Regions from separate parts of the Gordonia sp. 11cp genome, predicted to be linked through region 2. Evidence: riboswitches for the same ligand, from Rfam matches in the RefSeq annotation. Region 2 holds a riboswitch; each other region holds the start of a gene.
The links. A riboswitch is a leader RNA that binds a small molecule or an ion and turns the genes downstream of it on or off. The one in region 2 is predicted to bind thiamine pyrophosphate.

Region 1: linked by a shared signal. The riboswitch ahead of thiO (glycine oxidase ThiO) and the one ahead of AC3B6C_RS01515 (TenA family protein) in region 2 are both predicted to bind thiamine pyrophosphate.
Region 3: linked by a shared signal. The riboswitch ahead of thiC (phosphomethylpyrimidine synthase ThiC) and the one ahead of AC3B6C_RS01515 (TenA family protein) in region 2 are both predicted to bind thiamine pyrophosphate.

Annotation. Positions count from the first base shown of each region.
Region 1 covers NZ_CM173437.1:1,092,213-1,097,075, reverse strand. Annotated here, with positions in the region: gene AC3B6C_RS04730 (hypothetical protein) at 1-198, opposite strand, end outside; gene AC3B6C_RS04725 (NUDIX hydrolase) at 550-1,032, shown strand; gene AC3B6C_RS04720 (hypothetical protein) at 1,055-1,435, opposite strand; gene thiE (thiamine phosphate synthase) at 1,756-2,481, opposite strand; TPP riboswitch at 2,529-2,639, shown strand; gene thiO (glycine oxidase ThiO) at 2,634-3,695, shown strand; gene thiS (sulfur carrier protein ThiS) at 3,692-3,892, shown strand; gene thiG (thiazole synthase) at 3,885-4,682, shown strand; gene AC3B6C_RS04695 (ABC transporter ATP-binding protein) at 4,752-4,863, shown strand, end outside.
Region 2 covers NZ_CM173437.1:371,344-376,206, reverse strand. Annotated here, with positions in the region: gene AC3B6C_RS01525 (ABC transporter permease) at 1-116, opposite strand, end outside; gene AC3B6C_RS01520 (ABC transporter substrate-binding protein) at 122-1,150, opposite strand; gene AC3B6C_RS01515 (TenA family protein) at 1,135-1,845, opposite strand; TPP riboswitch at 1,833-1,928, opposite strand; gene AC3B6C_RS01510 (LLM class F420-dependent oxidoreductase) at 1,959-2,816, opposite strand; gene AC3B6C_RS01505 (TetR/AcrR family transcriptional regulator) at 2,893-3,537, opposite strand; gene AC3B6C_RS01500 (flavin-containing monooxygenase) at 3,715-4,863, shown strand, end outside.
Region 3 covers NZ_CM173437.1:2,359,363-2,364,225, forward strand. Annotated here, with positions in the region: gene AC3B6C_RS10490 (TIGR00341 family protein) at 1-114, shown strand, start outside; gene thiD (bifunctional hydroxymethylpyrimidine kinase/phosphomethylpyrimidine kinase) at 111-1,064, opposite strand; gene thiC (phosphomethylpyrimidine synthase ThiC) at 1,064-2,752, opposite strand; TPP riboswitch at 2,760-2,849, opposite strand; gene AC3B6C_RS10505 (GNAT family N-acetyltransferase) at 3,072-3,419, shown strand; gene AC3B6C_RS10510 (IS110 family RNA-guided transposase) at 3,773-4,858, opposite strand.

The sequences.
Region 1 (4,863 bases), 720 kb from region 2:
GATGATGAGCTTGCCGGGGGTGGTGACCGCGAAGTGGCGGATGGTCTGGAAGGGCGACTGGGCGCGTTCCCGGGCGGTGGCGACGAGTTCGCGACGGTCGGCGAGCACCTGGCGGATCGGGGGCGAGGCCTGCGCCGGCCGGATCGTGCGACCGCCACGCGTCAGCGCCGTCCGCACGGAGGACGCGTCGCCGGTCACCTACCTGATCCCTTCTCAAACGCTGGATCGTCTCCGGTGCGGTCGTACGGTCACCGGTTCCCCGTTCCGGATTCGCGTGGCCGGGCGATCAACGCCAGGTGTTGTGTCACTTGGGTCATCGTTCACCGGGTCGTGCGTGTTTCACCCTATGCCATCGGGCAGGGTTCCTCCGGGTTGACCGACGCCGCGTCGCCGACCTCGGCCGTTCGGCTCGCGCTGCGTGAAACCGGCGTCTCCGCACGGTTCTCGCCCCCGTGGTCGGCACCGGTTTGCGATGTTCCTGGCAGGTGGCGCGCGTCTCACTTACGGTGGAGGCACCCGGTCGACGCGATCGGGATGCGAGGAGGCGTGGTGCGCGGCGACGGCGACGGCTGGGTGATCGATCCCGACGGTTCACGATATTGGGGAATCCACGGCGCGGCAGGCCTGCTGTTGCGGGCGCCGCTGCCGGAGGGATCGACCGGTGTACTCCTCCAGCACCGCGCCGCGTGGTCGCATCAGGGTGGCACCTGGGCGCTGCCCGGCGGCGCCCGCGACTCGCATGAGGGCGCCATCGACACGGCGATCCGCGAGGCCCAGGAGGAAGCCGGTATCACCGGGGACGACCTGCGCGTCGTCGCGGCGGTCGTCACCCACGAATCGCCCGGCGGATGGACCTACACGACCGTCATCGCCGAGACCGACACGCCGGTCCGCACGGTCGCCAACTTCGAGTCCACCGAGCTGCGGTGGGTCGACGAGAAGCGGGTGGACCAGTTGCCGCTGCACCCCGCGTTCGGGCTCGCCTGGCCCACCCTCCGCGAGCGCATCGCGATGCTCGACCCCCAGAGCTGAGCTGAACTGATCTGTCGGCGGGTCAGCCGACCCGGCCGCCGTCCAGGAGCCGGTTCGCGCCCGCGACCAGCGCGTGGACGTTCGCCTCGTCGCTGCTCGCACCCTCGCCGGCGGCCCAGGCGTGGCGGCCGTCGTTCTCGCACAGGAGGAACGTCGTGACCACGCCGTCGACGACCCGCTGATGCAGACGGACGATCTGAACGGGGGCTCCGACGTCGTGGAGGATCGACGTCATCGCACCGACCGGGCCGGCGGCGACGGCGCTGCAGGACCTGATGCGGTCGGCGATCGCGAGCGTCGCCCGGCACTCGACCAGGTCGCCCGAACACGACGCGACCGACCATGACCCGAGCCGGATCGTGCCGCCGCGGGAGTACTCGTCGGTGAATTCCTGCCAGGTCATCCCGGTGGCCTCCTCGTGCATTCCAGGGGGAAGCGGACGGCCGTACCGCTCGGTGAACAGATCGCCACCGCGGCGGTCGTCGTGCTCATGCCACGAACAGGATCGATGAGACAGATGAAGAGGGTGCATCTCGGTAACCGATTTCGGTCGAAGAATGGGTGACCGACGATAGAGCGCAACCGACCCGCAGCGGGGGGTCGGTCAGATTCAGACCCCGCTGCGGCGGGTTACGAGAATGCTCGTGATGCACAACATGATCGGTCCACCATAGACCCGCGACACCGACCGGGCAAACCTGTTTCGTCCCCGACGACGACTCGCTACAGCACCCCGGCGAGTTCCCGGGCCGCGGCGGTCGGGTCGGCGGCGGCGGTGATGGCGCGCACCACGACGATGCGCCGGGCCCCGAGCGCGGTGACCTCGCCGACGCGGCCGGCGTCGATCCCGCCGATGGCAAACCACGGTTTCGCTGATTGCGTTGCCCCCGACAGCATTTCCGCAGTGGCGGACACGAGGTCGAGGCCGGCGGCGGCGCGGCCGGGTTTGGTGGGCGTGGTCCAGCACGGGCCGACGCAGAAGTAGTCGACGTCTTCGTCGGAGATCGCGGCGGCAGCCTGCTCGGGGTCGTGGGTCGAGGCGCCGATGACGACGTCGCGGCCGACGATCCGGCGGGCCGCCGACGGCGACAGGTCGCCCTGTCCCACGTGCAGGACGTCGGCGCCGGAGAGCGCCGCGATGTCGGCGCGATCGTTGACCGCCAGCAGCGCACCGTGCGCGTCGGTGATCGCCCGCAGTCCCGCGAGGATCTCGAGCTCCTCCCGCGCCTCCAGGGTCCCGAACTCGCGTTCGCCCGGCGAGTTCTTGTCGCGGAGCTGCACGATGTCGACGCCGCCCGCCAGCGCGGCGCCGACGAAATCGAGGAGGTCGCCGCGCTCGCGTCGGGCGTCGGTGCACAGGTAGAGGCGGGCCGAGGAGAGCCGACGACGACGGTCTGTCGCGTGGCCGGAATCCGCGGACCCTGACCTGGTGTGGTTCGGGGTCGTCACGCCGACCAGGCTAACCGGACACCTGACGCCCCCGCGTAGGGTGGACCGCACGAACACACGGGAGCCCGGACCGGCCGGGCTGAGAGTGCGGACCGATCCGCTGACCGTCGAACCTGATCCGGGTCATTCCGGCGAAGGAAGGTGATTCCAGCGTGAATTCCCCTCGGAAGACTGCTCACCGCACCCTGACGGTGGTGGGCGGCGGCGTCATCGGGCTGACGTGCGCACTGGCCGCGGCCGACGCCGGGTGGCGGGTTCGCGTACTCGACGCCGGAACCGACGAGCGCGCCTCGTGGGTCGCGGGTGGCATGCTCGGCTCGCTCGGCGAGGGACATCCCGGCGAAGAGGCGTCGCTCGCCCTGTCGGTGGAGTCGGTCCGGCTCTGGCCCGCGCTCGTGAAGCGGCTCGACGACCCCGCCGTTGTCACCGCCACCGACTCGCTGTTCGTCGCGGCCTCGGCCACGGACATCGAGTACCTGCGGCACCTCGCCGACTTCGTCTGGGCCGGCCAGCCCCGCACCGACTCGGCGTTGCAGCCGGTGACCGGCCGCGACATCCGGGCACTCGAACCGTCGCTGAGTTCTCGTCTGGTCGGTGGCTATCGCGCGGTCGGGGAGTGGTCCGTGGACAACCGGCGCCTCCTCGAGGCGTTGCGCGCCGCGGTCACGACGGCCGGCGTGGAGCTGACCACCGCCCGCGTCGGGTCCCTGGCCGATCTCGACGACCCCGGCTCCGACGGGCAGATCCTGCTCGCCGCCGGGCTCGGCACCGCTGCCCTCTGGCCCGGCGCCGACCTGCACCCGGCCAAGGGCGAGATCCTCCGGCTTCGTCGCACCCGCTGGTCCGTGCCCCCGCCCGCCCACGTCGTCCGGGCACGTCTGCACGGTCGGGCCGTCTACCTGGTGCCACGCGAGGACGGTGTCGTCGTCGGCGCCACCCAGTACGAGGCCGAGGGGTTGACCGACCGGGCGCCGCAGGCCGGTGGGGTCGCCGACCTGCTCGCCGACGCGATCGAGGTCCTGCCCGGACTGCGGACGTATGAACTGACCGAAGCGGCCGCGGGTCTGCGGCCGTGCACCGCCGACGGGTTGCCGCTCGTCGCCCGCGTGGACGCACGCACCGTCGTGGCGACCGGGCACGGACGCAATGGGATCGTCCTCGCCCCGGGTACCGCCGAGCGCGTGCTGTCGATCCTGGAAGGAGTCGAGGAATGAGTATCACGGTGAACGGCGAGAGCATGGATGTCGACGCCGACGCCTCGGTGCGCGATGTGGTCGCCGGGCTCGGGTTGCCGGACCGTGGGATCGCGGTCGCGGTGGACGGCGCGGTCGTCCCGCGCGGTCGCTGGGACCGGCACACCATGACCGACGGCGCCGTCGTCGAGATCGTCACGGCGGTGCAGGGTGGCTGACCAGTCGACACCGGATCCGTTGCGGATCGCGGGCCGCGACTTCTCGTCCCGGCTCATCACCGGCACCGGCGGGGCGTCGAATCTCGCGACCCTGGAACGCGCACTGGTCGCCTCGGGCACCGAACTCACCACCGTCGCGGTCCGCCGCGTCGACGCCGCCTCGGGTACCGGGGTCTTCGATCTGCTGCGCCGGCTCGACATCGCCGTGCTGCCCAACACGGCCGGCTGCCACACCACCGCCGAGGCGGTCCTGACCGCACAGCTGGCGCGCGAGGCGTTCGAGACCGACTGGGTCAAGCTCGAGGTGGTCGCCGACGAACGCACCCTGATGCCCGATGCCATCGAACTCGTCGACGCGGCCGCCGCCCTGGTCGGCGACGGGTTCGTCGTGCTGGCATACACCAACGACGACCCGGTTCTGGCCGCGCGACTCGCCGATCTCGGGGTGGCCGCGGTGATGCCGCTCGGGTCACCCATCGGGACCGGTCTCGGAATCCTCAACCCGCACAACATCGAGATGATCGTCGACGACTGCCATACCCGCTTCGACGACCCGCTGCCGGTCATCCTCGACGCCGGCATCGGCACCGCGAGCGACGCGGCGCTGGCGATGGAACTCGGTTGCGACGGAGTGCTTCTGGCGACCGCGGTGACCCGCGCGGAGAATCCCGAACTGATGGCGACGGCGATGCGGCACGCGGTGATCGCGGGCCGGCTGGCCGGGCGGGCGGGCCGAATTCCCAAGCGCTTCTGGGCTCACGCGTCCTCGCCCGGCCGCGATCCGGGCTGACGGGCGGCTGCGACAGGCCGTACGAATGACAGACCGGGCCGCTTTGGATTCGACGGCTATGGTCGAGGCGTGTTGCGGGTAGCGAATCTGACGAAGGACTTCGGCGGTCAACGCGCGGTCGACGATCTCACCTTCGAGGTCGGGCCGGGACGGGTGACCGGCTTCCTGGGGCCCAACGGGG
Region 2 (4,863 bases):
AGCTGGGGCCGGATTCCGCTGAGCTCGACGTAGATCTGCCAGACCGCGACGAGGGCCGCCACCGTCACGATCGCGGGTGCCGCCCGCCGGAGACCGGTGCTAGCGGGCGGGGCCACGGCACTCAGCCCAGGTACTCATTGGTGAAGTAGGTCGACCAGTCCGGTTCGGCCGTGAGCGGAGCGCCGTCCGGACCGGTGAGAAGTCCACTGCGGTAGAGGAATCCGGAGTTGCCGGCCCATTGTTCCAGCGTTTGCGTGCCGACCTTGCCGTCGGCATCCTTCATGTACCGGTCGGCGAGCATCCGCTGGCTCTCGATCACCAGCTGTTCGTCGTTGAACGCGCCGGGGTTGGCCTCGATGAGGTCGCGTGCGGCCGCGTCTGGGTCGTCCGCCGCGGCCTGGTAGCCGCGTTGCAGCGCCCGTACGAACTTCGCCGCACGCTCCGGATTCTCCGCCAGCCAGTCCTCGTTGGCGTCGACGACGATCGCGTAGGCCTCCGGGAATCCGAAGTCGGTGTAGTGGAAGTACTTCATCGGGGTTCCGTGATGCTCGGCCTCGATGCCCTCCCAGGCGAGGTAGGAGACGGTGAAGTCCGCCCGCCCCGAGTAGACGGCCTCGTACGCGGAGGTGCCGAGGGTCACCGACGTGAAATCTCCTGTGCCGCCGTCGTTCCGGATCACCTGCTTGAGGGTCTCTTCCTCGCCGGGGTCGCCGAACCCGGCATATGTCCTGCCGTCGAGGTCCTTCGGGCTCGCGATGTCGTCACGACCGGCCCGAACCCCGATACCCGTCGCCCATCGCTGCAGCGGCGCGAGCACGGAGATCGTGTGCGCGCCCGAGGCCCGGGAGAAGGTGGACGAGTTGTGGGTGCTGATCCCGAACTGGGCGTTCCCCGCGTCCACCACGGTGTCGACGGCGGTGTTGTTGTAGGGCAGTATCTCGACGTCCAGTCCGGACTCGGCGAAGAAGCCGCGCTGTTGCGCCACGAACAGTCCCGTGTGGTTGGTGTTCGGGGTCCAGTCGAGCGCGAATCGGATGGTGTCGTCGGAGGCGGAGTCCGACCCGCACGCGGTGGCTGTCGACAACACCGCGATCGCGACGACGAACCCGGCGAGGGTGCGGTGCACGCGGCCGATCATGCGGCGGGCCATGCGTAGGGGTGCAACGCGGTGTCCCAGAACATGAGCTCGTACCGGGTGGCGACGGTGAACGCCGCGGTCATCGCGGCCTGCTCGTCCGCGCCGGCGGACGCCGCTGCCGCATCCACCAATTCCCTTGCCCGAGCGGCGGACTCCTGGAACTCCGGGGCGTCGTAGGTGGTCACCCACTGTGCATAGGGATGGTTCGGGTCGGCGGCGAGAACCGCGGCGGCGCTCGCGGCAAGTCCTCGGCCGACATCGGCGTAGATCCAGAAGCAGGGCAGTGCGGCGGCCGCGCCGACCGCGTACGACTCGGTCGCGGCGGTGGCGATCAGATAGGACACGTACCCGAGGCAGGCGGTCGACGGCTCGGGTTCACCCTGCCGCGGCGGCAACTGGCCTCCCTCGAGCAGGTCGCCGTGCAGGGTGACCTCGACGGCGGCCGCGGTTGCCGACGAATTCGCCCAGAACGCCGCGGTCTGCGGATCCGGCGACTTCGACGCCAGGATCGCGAGTGCTCTCGAGTACCCGGCCAGGTACAGGGAATCCTGTTCCAGGTAGGTGCGGAACACCTCCAGGGGCAACGTCCCGTCCCCGAGGCGGCGCAGGAACTCGAGATCGTCGATCGCCGCCCTCAGGCCGGAGGTGTGGTCCCACAGCTGATCGGTGAAGCGGCCGGTATCGGACAAAAGCGTACGCAAAGACATGACATCCCTTCGCCAGCATTACCTGGACAGGTTCTCGGGTCTCATCTCAGCCCCGCGGTCGCGGAGCACCCCGTGTCAGAACGGAACCAGGCTAGCAGAAGGGAGCAGGGGGCCTAGACGACCGCGGGCTCGATGCCCAGCTTGCCGGCCAGCTTCGCGAGGTATCCGGTCGCGCGCTCGACCGAGTCGTCGGGCAGGCCGTACAGCACTGTCGTGACCCCGATCTCGCGCCACTTCTCGAGCTTCTCGGGGACCGGCCGGAAGTCGAGCACGACGATCTCGGGCTCGCCGTCGCGGCCGGCGTCGGACCAGATCTGCTTGAGCAGGGACACCGATCCCTCGATGTCCTCCTCGCCGGGGGTGGTGATCCACCCATCGGCACTGCGCGCGATCCACTTGAAGTTCTTCTCGTTGCCCGCCGCGCCCACCTGCACCGGGATGTGCGACTGGGTCGACTTGGGCCACGCCCAGCTGGGGCCGAAGTTCACGAACTCGCCGGCGAACTCGGCCTCTTCCTGCGTCCAGAGAGCGGTCATCGCCTCGAGGTATTCACGGAGCATGGTCCGCCGCCGCTTCGGCGGCACGTCGTGGTCGGCGAGTTCGTCGAGATTCCAGCCGAATCCGACACCGAGAGTGACTCTTCCGTCGGAGATGTGATCGAGCGTCGCGATGGTCTTGGCGAGAGTGATGGGGTCGGACTGCACCGGCAGCGCCACCGCGGTGGCGAGCCGGATGCGTTCGGTCACGGCTGCGGCGGCGGCGAGTGACGTCCAGGGGTCCAGGGTGCGCATGTAGCGCTCGTCGGGAAGGGTCTCGTCGCCGGTGCGGGGGTGTGCGGCGTCGCGTCGCGTCGGAATGTGTCCGTGTTCGGGGACGTAGTACGACGCGAACCCCGCATCCTCGATGAGCGGAGCCAGGACATGGGGCTTGAGCCCCCGGTCACTGGTGAACTGCACGATCCCGAAATCCATGTGGCCCTCCGACGGCGTCGTTCGGTCGTCCGCACGATCCGGACGGTTGACTGGACACCAGTCTAGGTGATCGGCGTCACTCAGGCCAGGGGTGCCGGTGGGCGCCGGCCGTTCGATCACGCGGATGTGTGGACAGCGCCGGCATGACGAAGAGGTCGAGGTGACGCCGGATCTGCGCGGCGTCGTCGATGTCGAGTGCCTCGCCGGGCGAGGTGCCGAGGCTGATCAGCACGCGCGCAACCCATTCGGACACCTCGCGCAGATCGTGCGCGGGGTGTATCTCGCCCCGGTCGACGGCCTGCTCGACGAAGGGGAGCCAGAACGCCGCGAGGTCGGGGATCAGTTTGACGACGCCGACGCCCGCGCATTCGGCGAACTCGGTCGGCTCCTCGGTGCGGAGCCTCAACAGCAGCGTGCCCGGGTCGTCGTAGGCGCCTCGACCGATACGCACCCCGGCGGTGAGCTGGCCGGCCAGGTCGCCGATGGCGTCGAGCTCGGCACGGGCGTCGCGCCAGAACGATTCGGTCAGGCGGACGATCGTCGCGCCGATCATGGACGGTTTGTCCGGATAGTGCCGATACAGCCACGCGCGGGACACGCCCGCCGACTCCGCGACCTGTTGCATGGTGGTCGCCCGGATGCCCTTGTCCGCGAGCAACTTCTGCGTGGCGTCGAGCAACCGCTCGTGGACCGTCGTGGTCGAGGCTTCGGTCACCGGCATCTCCTGCGTTCGGGGTCGTCGCGCGCCGTGTGTCCGGGTGTCCGCTCGGGGTGGGAAGCAGATACGTCGTAGACAGTTCGCGGATTCTGTGTACACGATACGTCCCGTCGTGTAGACACAAATCAGATTGTGTCTACATCCACATCGTGACCACAGCGGGTCCATCGAGGGGGCAGTGTGCCTTTACCAACAACCGCGATCATCGGCGCCGGAATCAGCGGGCTGACCGCCGGGAAGATGCTCACCGACTACGGCGTCCCGTACACCTGTTTCGAGAGTTCGGACAGGGTGGGCGGCAACTGGGCGTTCGGGAACCCGAACGGTCACAGCAGCGCCTACCGGTCGCTGCACATCGACACCTCGAAGCATCAGTTGTCGTTCCGGGATTTCCCGATGCCCGACGACTACCCCGACTTCCCGCACCACACCCAGGTGAAGGCGTATCTCGATTCGTATGCCGAGGCCTTCGATCTGTACTCGTCGATCGAGTTCACCAACGGGATCGAGCACGCGGCCCGGTTGGACGGCGGCGGTTGGGAACTGGAGACCCAGCACGGCGAACGTCGACGGTTCGACCTGCTGGTGGTGGCGAACGGTCATCACTGGGATCCGCGGTGGCCCGACTTCCCCGGCGACTTCGACGGCATCGAGATGCATGCCCACCACTACATCGATCCGCGTACCCCGCACGACTTCACGGGCAAGCGCATCCTGGTGGTCGGGCTGGGCAACAGCGCGGCCGACATCGCCGTCGAACTGTCGTCGAAGGCGCTGGACAACAAGCTGACCCTCTCCACGCGGTCGGGTGCGTGGATCGTGCCGAAGTACTTCGGCGGCAAACCGGCGGACAAGTACTACCGGTCGACGCCGTACCTGCCCACGTCCTGGCAGCGGAAGTTCGTCCAGGTCATGCAGCCGGTGACCGCGGGCCGCCCAGAGGATTACGGCCTGCCGACGCCGAATCACAAGTTCTTCGAGGCGCATCCGACCCAGTCGGTGGAACTGCCGCTACGCCTGGGGTCGGGCGATGTCATCCCCAAACCCAACATCAGTCGATTCGACGGGTCCACGGTCCATTTCGACGACGGGACGGCCGACGACTTCGACATCATCATCTACGCGACGGGGTACAACATCACGTTCCCGTTCTTCGACCCGGACTTCATCAGTGCGCCCGACAACCGGATCGACCTCTACAAGCGGATGTTCTACCCGGGGATCGACGACCTCGTCTTCGCCGGGTTCGCACAGGCGGTTCCGACCCTGTTCCCGTTCGTGGAGTGCCAGGCGCGGCTGATCGGGGCCTACGCGACGGGACACTACCGG
Region 3 (4,863 bases), 2.0 Mb from region 2:
GGTCCCGAGAAGCTGCCGCCTCTTACCGATCTCGAAGAATCCGTGCACGATCTGCTGCCCTGGGAGTCCGACATCGTGGTCATCCACGACGTCGGTGAGCGACTGGACGGCTAGGACGGCCTCTGATCCTCCGACCGGACGCCCAGTCGCCACAACGGATTGACCGGGCCGTGGCCGGCGCCCAGCGGATAGGCGGCCGCCAGGCAGCGGGTCACCCAACTCTTGGCGAAGGCGACCGACTCGGGGACCGGAAGACCGTGTGCGAGTGCGCACGCGATCGCCGCGGCCAGGGTGTCGCCGGCGCCGTGGTCGTGTGGGGTGTCGATGCGCTCATGGCTGAGCTCGATGAACTCCCCGCCGTCGTAGAGCAGATCCGGCGACTGATCCGACGCGCGCAGGTGCCCGCCCTTCACCAGCGCCCAGCGCGGCCCGAGATCGAGCAGCGCCCGGGCCGCATCGCGCTGGGAAGCCGCGTCGGTGACCTCGATCCCGGTGATCAACCGGACCTCGTCCAGATTCGGTGTCACCACGGTGGCGAGAGGGAACAGGTTGTGACGCAGCGTGTCGAGTGCCGAGTCGGCGAGCAACTGGTTGCCGTGCATGGATGCGCACACCGGGTCGACCACCAGCGGGACGGATGAGTCCCGACCGATGCCGCTCCGGCCGCACTGCTCGACGATGGCCTCGATGATCGGCGCCGACGCGAGCATCCCGGTCTTCGCCGCGGCGACTCCGATGTCACCGACCACGGAGTCGATCTGCGCCGCCACGGTCTGTGGGGTGATCTCCTCGAATCCGGTGACGCCCAGCGAGTTCTGAACCGTCACCGCGGTCACCGCGACGCACCCGTGCACCCCGAGCAGGGCGAAGGTGCGCATGTCGGCCTGAATCCCCGCACCCCCACCCGAATCCGAACCGGCGATGGTCAGGACCCGAGTCGGAACAGACCCGGGCGGGCCGATCGGGAGCCCGACGAAGGCCTGCTCGTCGACTGTGCGCTGATTTCCGTCGACCGTGCGTTGATTCTCGTCGACTGTGCTTCGTCCTGCGTTGACTGTGTCCATCAGGCACCCCCTGCGGTCTCGAGCGGTAGATACACGCGGCTCCCGGCGTCGGCGAACTCCGCCGACTTCGCCGCCATGCCCTCCGCGATCGTGCGGTCGATGTCCTCGGTGGTCACGAGACCGTGCTCCTCGGCGTAGGCGCGGACATCCGCCGAGATCCGCATCGAGCAGAACTTGGGGCCGCACATGGAACAGAAGTGGGCCGTCTTGGCCGGCTCGGCGGGCAGTGTCTCGTCGTGGAAGGCGCGGGCGGTGTCGGGATCGAGGGCGAGGTTGAACTGGTCGTTCCAGCGGAATTCGAAGCGCGCCTTGCTGAGTGCGTCGTCGCGTTCCTGCGCCCGCGGGTGCCCCTTGGCGAGGTCGGCGGAGTGCGCGGCGATCTTGTATGTGATCACGCCGACCTTGACGTCGTCGCGGTCCGGGAGGCCGAGATGCTCTTTCGGTGTCACGTAGCAGAGCATCGCGGTGCCGGCCTGGGCGATCATCGCCGCACCGATCGCCGAGGTGATGTGGTCGTACGCGGGTGCGATGTCGGTGGCGAGGGGCCCCAGAGTGTAGAACGGCGCCTCCTCGCACAGCTCTTCCTCGAGGCGTACGTTCTCCGCGATCTTGTGCATGGGGACGTGCCCTGGTCCCTCGATCATGACCTGCACGCCATGGGATTTGGCGATCGTGGTCAGCTCGCCGAGGGTGCGGAGCTCGGCGAACTGCGCCTCGTCGTTGGCGTCGGCGATCGATCCCGGGCGTAGGCCGTCGCCGAGCGAGAACGTGATGTCGTAGCGGCGGAAGATCTCGCACAGCTCGTCGAAGTGGGTGTATAGGAACGACTCCCGGTGATGCGCCAGGCACCAGGCGGCCATGATCGAACCACCGCGGGAGACGATTCCGGTCACCCGCTCAGCGGTGAGCGGGACGTGGCGCAGCAGGACTCCGGCATGGACCGTCATGTAGTCGACGCCCTGCTCGGCCTGCTCGATCACGGTGTCGCGGTACAGCTCCCACGTGAGCGAGGCGGGATCGCCGTTGACCTTCTCGAGCGCCTGATAGATGGGTACCGTCCCGACGGGGACGGGCGAGTTGCGAAGGATCCACTCTCGGGTGGTGTGGATGTCGGCGCCGGTCGAGAGGTCCATGATCGTGTCGGCGCCCCAGCGGGTCGCCCACACCATCTTCTCGACCTCGTCGGAAATCGAGCTGCGGACCGCCGAATTGCCGATGTTCGCATTGACTTTCACCGCGAAGCGCTTCCCGATGATCATCGGCTCGGACTCGGGATGACGATGGTTCGCCGGGATCACCGCCCGTCCGATCGCCACCTCGGAACGGACCAGTTCGGCGTCGACGCCCTCCCGGGCGGCGATGAACCGCATCTCGTCGGTGACGATCCCGGCGCGCGCCCAGGCCAGCTGGGTGCTCGCGCCGTCGATCGGCTCGGGCCGGTGCCAGCTGTCGCGGGTGGGTGCGAGGCCCTGCTCGACGTCGATGCGCGCCGACCGGTCGGTGTACGGGCCCGAGGTGTCGTAGACGTCCAGATGCTCGCCGTTGGTGAGGTGGATGCGACGCTGCGGTACACGCAGGTCGTCGACCGAGAGATAGTGCTTGGTGCTGCCCTCGATGGGACCGAGGGTCAGGAACCCGGAGTCGGCGGGTGCGCTGTCGGTGCGCGTGGCGGATACACGTGTGCCCATGGCGGTTCTCCCTACGCCGGCATTACCCGGACAGGTTCGAGCGGTCGGCGACCGCCCGTCGCCATCTCAGCCCTCGGTGATCGTGAGAGCCCCCGCGGTGTGTAGTTGTCGTGCGCCCGTCACCATACCTCGACTCGCCCGGAGCCAGGCCCGGGGCGGGAGTGAACCGTCTCGATCTTCGGCGGCAGCGCCATCGGGGTCGGCAGTTACGGTTCCGTAAGGTAGCGTGTGACCCTGATCACAGATGGTGTCGGTGTCGAGCCGCGGCAGTCGCCCGTCGGTGATCAGATGTCCGCGATCAAGAGGTGAGGAGGGTCGGGTGCTACGTAAGCATCGTCATCGACCACCACAGTCGGCGAAGTCGATCCTGCAACAGATCTCGCAGGTGGTGCACAACCCCGACCGCGACCGATTCGAACTCTGGGTCGCCGGTGACCTGGTCGGCGTGCTCGGCTATTCGACCGAGACGGTCGACGGTCAGACCACGATCACCGTGCTGCACACCGTGCTCTACGACGAGTACAGCGGACACGGCCTCGCCACCCGGCTCACCCGCACCGTCGTGCACCATGCCCGCGAGCAGGGCGCCCGCCTGCGGCCGGTGTGCACGTTCACCAAGCGCTACCTCGACAGCCATCCCGGGATCGTGACGCTCGCCCCGGTGTGATCGAGCGTCGGAGGGCGCGTCGACGCCCTTCGTGGCTCGTCGCTGATATGTAGTGCTGCTTTGTCAAGTTCCATGGCGAGTTGGCCTCCTTGCTAGGGGGCTGTAGTGGGGGTTGGCCACCCGCCGCGGTGTGTGGTGGTCGTTACTCGCGACGGTGTTGTCGGACTGATATACGCGGGTTGGTTACCGCTCAACGGTGTTCGACAGGAGATGAAAACGCTGACCGACGGGTCTATGTAAGCGTGCGTACCGTGCACCCAGAGGTGCTGGCGCACATAGCGACGCCGTGGATTCGTTCCCTGTTCACCACAGCGCAGTCGCGGCGGGTGGCCAAGATTGTGTGTCAGTGCTGGTTAGTCGTCGAGCACCGCCAGCGACCAGCACCAGCCGGCGAGCTCACGAGCGATCGCGGTGTTGGCCACGCAGGGATGTTTGCTGCGGCGGTCGAATTGTTGCCAACGCTTGTGTAGCCGTCGGTTGCCGGCATGGCCACGGGCGCGGGCCGAGGGTGAGGCGGCCTCCCACCGACGGCGCATGGTCTGTCCGGGCGTGCCGTAGGGCCGCCGGTGTTGCCAGGCCGCCTCGACCAGCAACCGCCGCACGTGGGCGTTCCCGGCCTTGGTGATCGATCCCTGACTGCGGGTACCGCCGGTCGAGTATTCCGAGGGCACCAACCCGGCGTAGGGGCCGATCGTGGCGCCACTGAACCTCGACCAGTCGCCGATCTCGACGGTCAGAGCGAACGCGGTCAGCGTCGACACACCCCGCAGACATGACAATCGGGTGACCACAGCCCGCCACGGATCGGTGGCCGCGGTCTGTTCGATCAGCTCATCGAGGCGGTCTCGGCGTGCGGTCACGCTCAACACCGCGTCCAGGTCGTTGTCGAAGGCGGCTTGCAACAGCGGCAGCTCGAAACGTTGACGCTGCAGCCACTGTTGATGAACACCGGTCCAGGGTTTCCCGCCGGAGTAGACGATCCCCTGGCGCAGAAGCAGTTTGGACAATCGATGCCGCGCCCGCATCAGGTCGCTGCGAGCGTCCTCGCGGGCGCGGACCAGATCACGGGCCGCTTCGGTACCCTCCTCGGGCACACCGACCGCGACTACCTCGCCCAGGCGCAGCAACTTCGCCAGGTGCGCAGCGTCTCGGGCATCGGTCTTGACGCGGTCCCCGGCTGGCCGTTGCAGCTTCGAGGGCGCGGCAACCACACACTCCATCCCGGCCGCAGTGATCGCCCGAGCCAATCCGAAACCCGTCGGACCGGCCTCGTAGGCAACCCGCACAGGCGGAGCCAAGCTGTGAAGCCAGCTCACGATGGTCGCCGCATCGGGAACCAACGTCTCCCGAATCACGTTGCCGCTGTCCTCATCGATGGCGTGAGCGACCACCGAACGTGCGTGAACATCCAATCCGACACTTGTACCCTGAACAATCACCGGAG